Regions from separate parts of the Pseudomonas sp. LG1E9 genome, predicted to be linked through region 2. Evidence: predicted binding sites of a transcription regulator. Region 2 holds the regulator's gene; the other holds the start of a gene.
What was found. The regulator FliA, encoded in region 2, starts transcription of late flagellar genes. The targets are predictions, from matches to a motif close to CTAAAGTTTNNNNNNNNNNNGCCGNTAA.
Positions count from the first base shown of each region.

Region 1: a site for FliA is predicted at 1,640-1,667, ahead of DNK50_RS17545 (methyl-accepting chemotaxis protein). Genes of this name have one in related genera too.

Region 1 covers NZ_CP029983.1:3,828,352-3,833,939, forward strand. The annotation lists gene DNK50_RS17530 (MmcQ/YjbR family DNA-binding protein) at 1-309, shown strand, start outside; gene DNK50_RS17535 (DUF1294 domain-containing protein) at 292-675, opposite strand; gene DNK50_RS17540 (undecaprenyl-diphosphate phosphatase) at 672-1,502, opposite strand; gene DNK50_RS17545 (methyl-accepting chemotaxis protein) at 1,735-3,369, shown strand; gene pnuC (nicotinamide riboside transporter PnuC) at 3,487-4,050, shown strand; gene DNK50_RS17555 (AAA family ATPase) at 4,047-4,571, shown strand; gene ggt (gamma-glutamyltransferase) at 4,608-5,588, opposite strand, start outside.
Region 2 covers NZ_CP029983.1:5,068,851-5,074,438, reverse strand. The annotation lists gene flhF (flagellar biosynthesis protein FlhF) at 1-247, shown strand, start outside; gene fleN (flagellar synthesis regulator FleN) at 354-1,187, shown strand; gene fliA (RNA polymerase sigma factor FliA) at 1,184-1,924, shown strand; gene DNK50_RS23150 (chemotaxis response regulator CheY) at 2,095-2,469, shown strand; gene DNK50_RS23145 (protein phosphatase CheZ) at 2,488-3,276, shown strand; gene DNK50_RS23140 (chemotaxis protein CheA) at 3,288-5,489, shown strand; gene DNK50_RS23135 (chemotaxis response regulator protein-glutamate methylesterase) at 5,538-5,588, shown strand, end outside.

The DNA.
Region 1 (5,588 bases), 1.2 Mb from region 2:
CGGGAAGACTATAAATGGGGCGGTGTGCGGGTGTTCTCGATCGCCGGCAACAAGATGTTCGCCCTGCAAAACCTGCGCGGTGATTCGCTGGCGCTCAAGGTCGACAAGGAGCTGTTCCTGGGCCACGTCGACCGTCCCGGCATCCACCCGGCGCCGTATCTGGCGCGTGCGCAGTGGATCATCATGAACACACCCTACCCGCTGGGCGCCGAGGAACTGCGTGGCTTGTTGCAGCGTTCCCACCAATTGGTGGTGAGCAAATTGCCCAAGCGCACGCAGATCGGCTTGTTGCTAGAGGACGGACAGTAACGTGCCGCCGAGGAACAGCTGGTCCAGCCAGAACACCTGGTGCAGCAGAACAATCGCCCAGAACAGCACTTGGAAAGACACCTTGCGTGTCTTGTGCCGGAACACCTGCTGGGCAATCAACGCCCCCGGCCAACCGCCCGCCAGCTCCACGGCGTGGAGGATGTTTTCCGGGGTGCGCCAGCTGTCGGTCTGCGCTTTGCGTTTGTCACTCCAGTACAGGAAAAACGCGATCACGCTGACCACGCCATAGGCCGCCAGCGGGACCACGGTTTCGCCGCGTTGCCACACCAGCGCCGACCCCAACAGCGGCGCCGCGCACAAGAGCACAAAGAGCGCCGCCTTCAAGCGTGGGTGCTGGATGCTCATGCCTTGGCCGCCGCCCAGTCGATCCAACCGAACTGCCAGGTCGCCAGGATCAGCAGGCCAAAACCGATGCGGTACCAGGCAAACGCCGCGTAGCTATGGCTGGCGATGAACTTGAGCAGGCCCTTGACCGCGATCATCGCGAAAATAAACGAGGTGATAAACCCGATGGCAAACACCGGCAGGTCCGCCGGCTGGAACAGCTCGCGGTACTTGTAGCCCGAGTACAGCGCCGCGCCGACCATGGTCGGCATGGCCAGGAAAAACGAGAACTCGGTGGCCGTCTTGCGTGACAGGCCGAACAACAGGCCGCCGATGATGGTAGCGCCGGAGCGCGAGGTACCGGGGATCATGGCCAGGCACTGGGCAAAGCCGACCTTGAGGGCATCTTTCCAGGTGATGTCATCGACCGTTTCAGCATGCACGGTATGTTCGCGCCGCTCAGCCCACAACATGATCACGCCCCCCACCACCAAGGCGGAAGCCACCGTGATCGGGTTGAACAGGTAATGCTTGATCGCGTTCGCGAAAATCACCCCCAGCACCACGGCCGGTAGCACGGCGATGATCAGGTTCACGGTGAAACGCTGGGCATTGCGCTGAGTCGGCAAACCGACGACCACATCCAGGATCTTGCGGCGAAACTCCCAGACGACGGCCAGAATGGCACCCAACTGGATAATGATATTGAATGCTTCGAAGCGCTCACCACCGAAGCCAATCAAGTCGGCGACGATGATCTGGTGGCCGGTACTGGAGATCGGCAGAAACTCTGTAAGCCCCTCCACTACACCAAGAATCAATGCCTGAATGGCGGTCCAAAAATCCATGCTTCCCCCAAAGGTCATGCGCCATGGCATGCCTTACTAGTCTTTTTTAATGGTTCACTGACGACGCGCGCGCTGAAGGCCCAATGTTGATGATGGTCAACACCGGCCCGCAAAAATGCTGTGAAAATCAGGCAGTACTCAGGTTTTCCGATTACAGGCCGAAAGCCTATCAGACAAGGCGTAAAAGTCGATGCGACGCCCACAATTATAAAAAGCCCGGAGTGCCAGGACGATGAACAGTTTGCGCAATATGTCGATTAGCCGACGCCTCTGGCTGATCCTGATAGTCGCCGTGCTGATGCTGCTGACCTTGGGTTTACTGATGCTCAAGCAGATCCACGACGACCTTTACCAAGCCAAGCGCCAACAGACCCAACATGTAGTCCAGACCGCCAGTGGCATCCTGACGTTTTATCACGGCCTGGAAACCACCGGCGTCATGACCCGCGACGCGGCCCAGAAACAAGCCCTGAGCGCGGTGCGCGGGTTGCGTTACAACCACGACGACTATTTCTGGATCAACGACCTCACGCCCGTGATGATCATGCACCCGGCCAACCCCAAGCTCGATGGCCAGAACCTCTCGGCCATCCGCGATCCCGATGGGTTTGCAGTGTTCAACGAGTTCGTGAACCTGGCAAAAGCCAAGGGTGCCGGCATCGTCAACTATCGCTGGCCCAAGCCCGGCGCACAGGCGCCCGTGGCGAAGACTTCCTATATCCAGTTGTTCGAACCCTGGGGCTGGATTATCGGCTCCGGCGTGTATATAGACGACGTCCAGGCCGAGTTCACCGCCCAGGTCTGGAAAGCCTCAGTGGTCGGCCTGGTCATTGCGCTGGTGATGGGCCTGCTGGTGTCGCTGATTGCGCGCAGCATCGTGCGGCCGTTGCAGGCGGCGGTGCATGCCATGGGCAATATCGCCAGCGGCGAAAGCGACCTGACCCGCAGCCTCGACACCCACGGCCGTGACGAAGTCACCCAACTGTCCCAGCACTTCAACAGCTTCACCGCCAAGCTGCGCCAGGTGGTGAGCCAGTTGCAGGTGTGCGCCAACGCCTTGGGCCAGTCCTCTACCGAGCTGGGCAACAACGCCAGCCAGGCCCATGACCGCAGCCAGCAGCAGTCGCAACAGATGGAACTGGTGGCCACCGCCATCAACGAAGTCACCTACGGCGTGCAGGACGTGGCCAAGAACGCTGAACACGCCGCCAGCGAAATGCGCGACGCCCAGGCCCAAGCGCAACAAGGCCAGGTCAATATCGACGGTAGCCTGCAACAGATCGACCAGCTCTCCAGCACCATCAGCCAGGCCGTGGAAGTGATCCGCACGCTGTCCAGCGAAAGCACCCAGATCGGTGGCGTGCTGGAAGTGATCCGCTCCATCGCCGACCAGACCAACCTGCTGGCCCTGAACGCCGCCATCGAAGCCGCTCGCGCCGGGGAGCAAGGCCGGGGGTTTGCGGTGGTAGCCGACGAAGTCCGCCTGCTCGCCCAACGCACGCAGAAGTCCACCGCCGAAATCCAGGCGATGATCGAGCGCCTGCAAGGGCACTCGGAAGCGGCGGTCAAGGTGATCAGCGACAGCCACAGCGCTTCGCAACTGACTATCGAGCAAGCGGGCCAGGCCGGTGCCAGCCTGACCGCCATCGGCCAGGCCCTGCACAACCTCAACGGCCTGAACGCCTCAATCGCCAGTGCCACCCTGCAACAGGCCCATGTGGTGGAAGACATCAACCAGAACGTCACCCAGGCGGCGGGGTTGTCCCATAGCACGGCGTTGGCGGCGGAGCAGTCCAGCGTGGCCAGTGTGCATTTGCGCGGTTTGAGCGAGCAACTCGACGGCCTCCTGCGCCAGTTCAAGGTCTGACACTGCTCCAAAGGTGGGAGGAGGCCTGTCCCCTCCCACCTTTGCTCTCCTGTGTTTTGAAGATTGCTGGCCTGTGGTTACAATCACCGCCCTCTCCCACTCCCCCAAGGAATCGCCATGTCCGGGCTTGAACTGTTCGCCGCCGCCCTGGGGGTGATCGCTGTCTGGCTCACGGTCAAGCAAAACCCCTGGTGCTGGCCCATCGGCCTGGTGATGGTGTTGCTGTACACCTGGGTGTTCTACGACGTGAAACTCTATTCCGACATGCTGCTGCAAGTGGTCTACGCCGCGCTGCAAGTCTATGGCTGGTGGCAGTGGACCCGCGCCGGCGAGGTCAAGCAGGGCCGCCAGGTCACGAGCCTGGGCGTGCCGGCCATCATGACCAGCCTGGCGATCGGCGCGGTGGGCAGCCTGCTGCTCGGCGCCGCCATGGCCCACTGGACCGACGCCGCGCAACCCTGGCTCGACGCCGCCCTCACCGGCTTCAGCCTGGTGGCGCAAATGTGGATGGCGCAGAAACGCGTGCAATGCTGGCCGCTGTGGATTGCCGTGGATGTCATCTTCGTCGGGCTGTTCCTCTATAAAGGCCTGTACCTCACCGCCGGTCTCTATGCGCTATTCACCGTGATAGCTGTACAAGGCTGGCGCGAATGGCGCGCCGATCCGGCGTTGCGCACATGAAGGTCGTGGTGTTGGCGGGGCCCGAATCCAGCGGTAAGAGCTGGTTGGCTGCCGAGTTGAACAAACACTTCGGCGGGTTGATGGTCGGCGAATATGTACGCCATTTCATCGACCACCATCAGCGCGATACCACCCTGGCGGACATCCCGGCCATCGCCCACGGCCAACTGGCCTGGGAAGATGCCGCCCGCAAACAGCAACCCAACCTGCTGATTCTCGACACCCACCTGCTCACCAACACGCTGTGGAGCAAGACCCTGTTCGGCGACTACCCGGCGTGGCTCGACGATGAGCTGCTGGCCCGTCATTACGACCTGCACCTGCTGCTCTCGCCGGAAGATGTGGAGTGGACAGCCGATGGCCAACGCTGCCAGCCGGAGCTGGAAGATCGCCGCGCGTTTTTCCAGCAAAGCCTGGACTGGATGCAGCAGCATCAGCAGCCGGTGGTGGTGATTCGAGGGGATTGGGAGGCGCGCCGCGCTGCGGCGTTTGCGGCAGTGGAACACCTGCTTGAACCTTAACACTGCCCCCTCCCACATTTTTAACCGCGTCAGGCTTCAGTAGCCCAGGGACAGGCCCGTATTGCGACGCGGGTCATTCGCCCCGTAGAAACGATTATTCCCCACCGGCTTGCCGCCCAATGCAGGCGCGCCCACCAGGATCGCCGCCAAATGGTTGGCATCCTGCGGCCCTGCAAACTTGTGACCCCAGCTTTCCAGGAGCTTCTGGGTGTCCGGGCTGACCGCGAAGGTCTCAAGGTTGGTGGTGTCCGGCATCCACTGCTGGTGGAAACGCGGCGCGTCCACGGCTTCCTGGATGTTCATCTTGTAATCGATCACGTTCAAGATGGTCAGCAAGGTCGCAGTGATAATGCGGCTGCCACCCGGCGTACCCACCACCATCACGGCCTTGCCATCCTTGGTCACGATGGTCGGGCTCATCGACGACAGCGGCGCTTTGCCAGGGGCGATGGCGTTGGCTTCACCCTGCACCAGCCCGTACATATTCGGCACGCCGACCTTGACGGTGAAGTCGTCCATTTCATCGTTGAGGATCACACCGGTCTTGCTCGCCATCACGCCCGCGCCGAACCAGTCATTGAGGGTGTAGGTGACGGAGACCGCATTGCCCCACTTGTCGACGATGGAGTAATGGGTCGTGTTGTTGCCTTCATGGGGCGAAACGCCCGGTTTGATCGCCTGCGAATCCCCGGCCTTTTGCGGTTCGATGGCTGCGCGCAGTTTGGCGGCGTAGTTTTTATCCAGCAGATGCTCGATCGGGTTCTTCACGAAGTCCGGGTCGCCGAGGTAGCTGTTGCGATCCACATAGGCGTGGCGCATGGCTTCGATCTGGTAGTGCAGGCCCTGGGCCGAGTGATAGCCCAGGTCGGCCATCGGGTAGCCTTCGAGGATATTCATGATCTGGCAGATCACTACACCGCCCGAGCTCGGCGGCGGCGCGGAAACGACGTGGTAGCCACGGTAGTCGCACTCGATGGGCGCCAGTTCGCGGGTCTTGTACTTGTCGAGATCAGCCTG
Region 2 (5,588 bases):
TTGCATCCTGACCAAACTGGATGAAACCGCCAGCCTGGGCGAAGTGTTGAGCCTGGCTATCAGCCATGAACTACCGGTTGCCTACCTGACCGACGGGCCGCGGATCCCGGATGATCTGCATCTGCCGCGCCGTCATCAGTTGGTCAGCCGCGCCGTCAGCGTGCAAATGCAAGAAGAGCCTAGCGAGGAAGCGATGGCCGATATGTTCGCCGACCTCTACCACAACCCGGCAAAACGGGTCGGTTGAAGTCAGGATGAACACCGTGAAATGTACCTACATCGATGGTCTGCAAGCGATTCACGCGGCCAAGCCATGTAGCCTGCGTCTAAGCAAGACAAGGTAAAGAAATAAAATGGGCAGCATGCATCCCGTACAGGTGATCGCGGTGACCGGCGGCAAAGGTGGCGTCGGGAAAACTAACGTGTCAGTGAATTTGTCCCTGGCCCTGGCAGAGCTTGGCCGTCGCGTCATGCTGCTGGACGCTGACCTGGGGTTGGCGAACGTCGACGTTCTGCTGGGACTGACGCCCAAACATACCCTTGCCGATGTGATCGAAGGGCGCTGCGAGCTGCGCGATGTGCTGCTGCAGGGCCCCGGTGGGATCCGCATCGTGCCGGCCGCCTCTGGCACCCAGAGCATGGTGCACCTGAGCCCGGCGCAACATGCCGGCCTGATCCAGGCATTCAGTGATATCGGCGACAACCTCGACGTGCTGGTGATCGACACCGCCGCCGGGATCGGCGAGTCCGTGGTCAGCTTCGTGCGCGCCGCGCAGGAAGTGTTGCTGGTGGTCTGCGATGAACCCACCTCGATCACCGACGCCTACGCCCTGATCAAACTGCTTAACCGTGACTACGGCATGAACCGCTTCCGCGTCCTGGCCAACATGGCCCAGAGCCCGCAGGAAGGGCGCAACCTGTTCGCCAAGTTGACCAAGGTCACGGATCGCTTTCTCGATGTCGCCTTACAATACGTCGGCGCAGTTCCCTACGACGAGTGTGTGCGCAAGGCTGTGCAAAAGCAGCGTGCGGTCTACGAAGCGTTCCCTCGTTCCAAATGCGCACTGGCGTTCAAGGCTATTGCCCAGAAGGTCGATACCTGGCCGTTGCCCGCCAACCCACGGGGGCATCTGGAGTTTTTCGTCGAGCGATTGGTACATCAGACGAGCGCAGGACCGGTGCTATGACAGCGAACGGCTACAACGCCTACAAGAAGTCTGCCCGTGACAGTCAGGGTGAGTTGATTGAGCGCTATGCGCCGCTGGTCAAGCGTATCGCCTATCACCTGTTGGCACGCCTGCCTGCCAGCGTGCAGGTCGAAGACCTGATCCAGGCCGGCATGATCGGCTTGCTCGAAGTGTCGACCAAATACGACGCCAGCAAAGGCGCGAGTTTCGAGACGTATGCGGGCATCCGCATCCGTGGCGCGATGCTCGATGAGGTGCGTAAAGGCGATTGGGCACCGCGTTCGGTGCACCGCAATACGCGCATGGTCAGTGACGCAATTCGTGCAATTGAAGCAAAAACCGGCCGCGACGCTAAAGATCACGAAGTTGCGGCCGAACTCCAATTGAGTCTCGACGATTACTACGGGATTTTGAACGATACCTTGGGCAGCCGCCTGTTCAGTTTCGACGACCTGTTGCAGGACGGCGAACACGAAGGGTTGCACGAGGACGGCGCGAGCGCGCACATGGAGCCGTCACGTGACCTGGAGGATGAACGCTTCCAGGGCGCATTGGCGGACGCCATTGCCAACTTGCCCGAGCGCGAGCGGTTAGTGTTGGCGCTGTACTACGACGAAGAGCTGAACCTCAAGGAAATCGGTGAGGTCCTGGGGGTCAGCGAATCGCGTGTCAGCCAGTTGCACAGCCAATGCGCAGCCCGCTTGCGGGGGCGTTTGGGAGAGTGGCGAGCGCGCTGACAGGCAGTGTGGGGAGCACTGCAAAGCGATACCGCGATGGTGATAGGCCGTCGCGGGTTCGATCCGTGGTGCCCCCGGCAGTCCTTTTTGTGTAATGCCTGTTGATTGAAATGGCGCGTCCAGGTGCTGGGCGCGTTTAAGACTGCTTGGAGGTCGAATTGGACAAGAACATGAAAATCCTCATCGTTGATGACTTCTCAACGATGCGGCGGATCATAAAAAACCTGTTGCGTGACCTTGGGTTCACAAACACGGTCGAGGCGGATGACGGCCTTACGGCGATTCCGATCCTCAACAGCGGGAGCATCGACTTTCTGGTAACGGACTGGAACATGCCGGGCATGACGGGCATCGACTTGTTGCGCCACGTGCGCGCCGACGAAAAATTGCGCAGTCTTCCCGTGTTGATGGTAACCGCCGAAGCCAAGCGTGAGCAGATCATCGAAGCCGCCCAAGCCGGGGTCAACGGTTACGTGGTCAAGCCATTCACTGCACAGGCCTTGAAAGAGAAGATCGAAAAGATCTTTGAACGCATCCACGGCTAATGCCATCGCGGGGGAGCTATGGAGCATAACGAATCGTCACAGGGAGACTTCGAGTCCACCCTGAAAAAGCATGCTCACCAGTTGGTCGACAGCCTTGAAAAAGGCCATTTCGGCGACGCGGTGCAGTTGATCCATGAGCTCAACCAGACCCGTGACCGCGGCCTGTACCAGGAAGTGGGCAAGCTCACACGCGAGCTGCACAGTGCGATCGTCAATTTTCAGATTGACCCGCACATGCCCCAGGCCGAAGAAATCTCGCAGATCACTGATGCCACCGAACGCCTGTCCTATGTGGTCAGGCTGACCGAGGCCGCGGCCAACCGCACCATGGACCTGGTGGAAAACGCCACGCCTCTGGTCAATGGCATGGCCACTGAAGCCCAGGCGCTTAGCGTTGACTGGGGCCGCTTCATGCGTCGTGAAGTGGGGGCTGAAGAGTTTCGTGAATTGGCCCGTCGGGTTGACGGTTTCCTGTCGCGCAGCGAACAGGAAAACCGCACGGTCGCCAGCAACCTCAATGACATCCTGCTGGCCCAGGATTACCAGGACCTCACTGGTCAGGTGATCAAGCGCGTGACCCAGTTGGTCACCGAAGTGGAAAGCAATCTGCTCAAATTGGTGCTCATGGCTGGCCAGGTAGACCGTTTTGCCGGCATCGAACATGACCGCGAAGCGATCCTCTCTGAAAAAGATCCACAAAAACATCTCGCCAAGGGTGAAGGTCCGCAGATTCATGCCGATAAACGTGAAGACGTTGTGTCAGGTCAGGATGACGTAGATGACCTGTTATCCAGTTTAGGCTTCTAAGGAGCACCCACATGAGCTTCGGCGCCGATGAAGAGATCCTTCAGGATTTCCTTGTAGAGGCCGGCGAAATTTTAGAGCAACTGTCCGAACAACTGGTCGAGCTGGAAAGCCGACCGGATGATGCGAACCTGCTCAATGCAATTTTTCGCGGTTTTCATACTGTAAAAGGGGGCGCCGGCTTCCTCCAGCTCCATGAGCTGGTGGAGTGCTGCCACATCGCCGAGAACGTGTTCGACATCCTGCGCAAGGGTGAGCGTCACGTTGATTCGGAGTTGATGGACGTGATTCTCGAAGCACTGGATGCGGTCAACGGCATGTTCAGCGAAGTTCGCGAACGTGCCCCGATCACCGCGGCCACCCCGGAACTGCTGGCCGCCCTGGCGCGCTATGCAGAGCCGGCCGACACCACGGCAGCGCCGGTGGTCGAGGCTGAGCCTGAGCCGGTGGCGGAGCCTGAAGCGGACGTGACCGACAGTGAGTTCGAGCAGTTGCTCAACTCCCTCAGTGCCGTCAAGGCCGAGGCTGAAGCGCCGGCCGCCGTTGCCCCGGCAGCGGCGCCGACCAGCGAAGACATCACCGACGCCGAGTTCGAATCGCTGCTCGACCAGTTGCACGGCAAGGGCCAGTTCGCCGCCGATGCGGTGGCGCCTGTCGCGGCTGTCGAAGCACCTGCGGCCCCGGCCAGCACCGACATCACCGATGACGAATTCGAAGCCTTGCTGGACCAGTTGCACGGCAAAGGCACGTTTGCGGTCGACGCCCTGCCGGAAGTGGCGGCAGCGCCTGCTGCGGCCGCCAGTGCCAAGCCTGCGGACGATGGGTTGATCTCCGATCACGAATTCGAAGCGCTGCTGGACGATTTGCACGGCAAGGGCAAGTTCACCGAAGTCGCCTCGACGGCGGCTGTGGCCACGGCGGCACCGGTTGCCGCCAAGGCCGCCGCGCCTGCACCTGCCCCTGTGGCAGCGGCCAAGCCAGCCGCCCCGGCGCCAGCACATGCGCGGGCTGCGGCGCCACCGCCACCGGAAAAACCTGCCAGTGAAGCCGAAACCACCGTGCGGGTTGATACCGCGCGCCTGGACGACATCATGAACATGGTCGGCGAGCTGGTGCTGGTGCGTAACCGCCTGGTGCGCCTGGGCCTGAGCAGTGGTGATGAAGCCATGCAAAAGGCCGTGTCGAACCTCGACGTGGTGACCGCTGACCTGCAAACCGCGGTGATGAAGACCCGGATGCAGCCGATCAAGAAAGTCTTCGGCCGCTTCCCGCGCCTGGTTCGTGACCTGGCGCGCCAACTGAAGAAAGAGATCAACCTGGAACTGGTGGGTGAAGAAACCGACCTCGACAAAAACCTTGTCGAGGCCCTGGCCGACCCGCTGGTCCACTTGGTGCGCAACGCTGTCGACCACGGCGTCGAAACGCCGGAAGAACGCGAAGCCTCGGGCAAGTCCCGTGGCGGCAAGGTGATTCTGGCGGCGGAGCAGGAAGGCGACCACATCCTGCTGTCGATCACCGATGACGGCAAGGGCATGGACCCGGCGATCTTGCGCAATATCGCGGTCAAGCGTGGCGTGATGGACAAGGACGCCGCCGACCGCCTGACCGACACCGAGTGCTACAACCTGATCTTCGCCCCAGGCTTCTCGACCAAAACCGAGATTTCCGACGTGTCGGGCCGTGGCGTGGGCATGGACGTGGTGAAGACCAAGATCAGCCAGCTCAATGGTTCGATCAACATCTACTCGACCAAGGGCCAGGGCTCCAAGATCGTGATCAAGGTGCCGTTGACCTTGGCGATCATGCCGACCCTGATGGTGATGCTGGGCAACCAGGCGTTCGCCTTCCCGCTGGTCAACGTCAACGAGATCTTCCACCTCGACCTGTCGCGCACCAACGTGGTGGACGGCCAGGAAGTGGTGATCGTGCGCGACAAGGCGTTGCCGCTGTTCTACCTCAAGCGCTGGCTGGTTGCATCGGCTGCCCATGAAGAACAGCGCGAAGGCCATGTGGTGATTCTCTCGGTGGGCACCCAGCGGATCGGCTTTGTCGTCGACCAACTGGTTGGCCAGGAAGAAGTGGTCATCAAGCCTTTGGGCAAAATGCTGCAGGGGACCCCGGGCATGTCGGGTGCGACCATCACCGGTGACGGTCGGATCGCGCTGATTCTCGATGTTCCGAGCATGCTCAAGCGTTACGCCGCACGGCGTATTTGATTCTGGTGGGGCAGGGCGGTAATGCCCGCCCCACCTAACGGAGTGTTTATGGCAGTCAAGGTCCTGGTGGTGGACGATTCGGGTTTCTTCCGCCGCCGC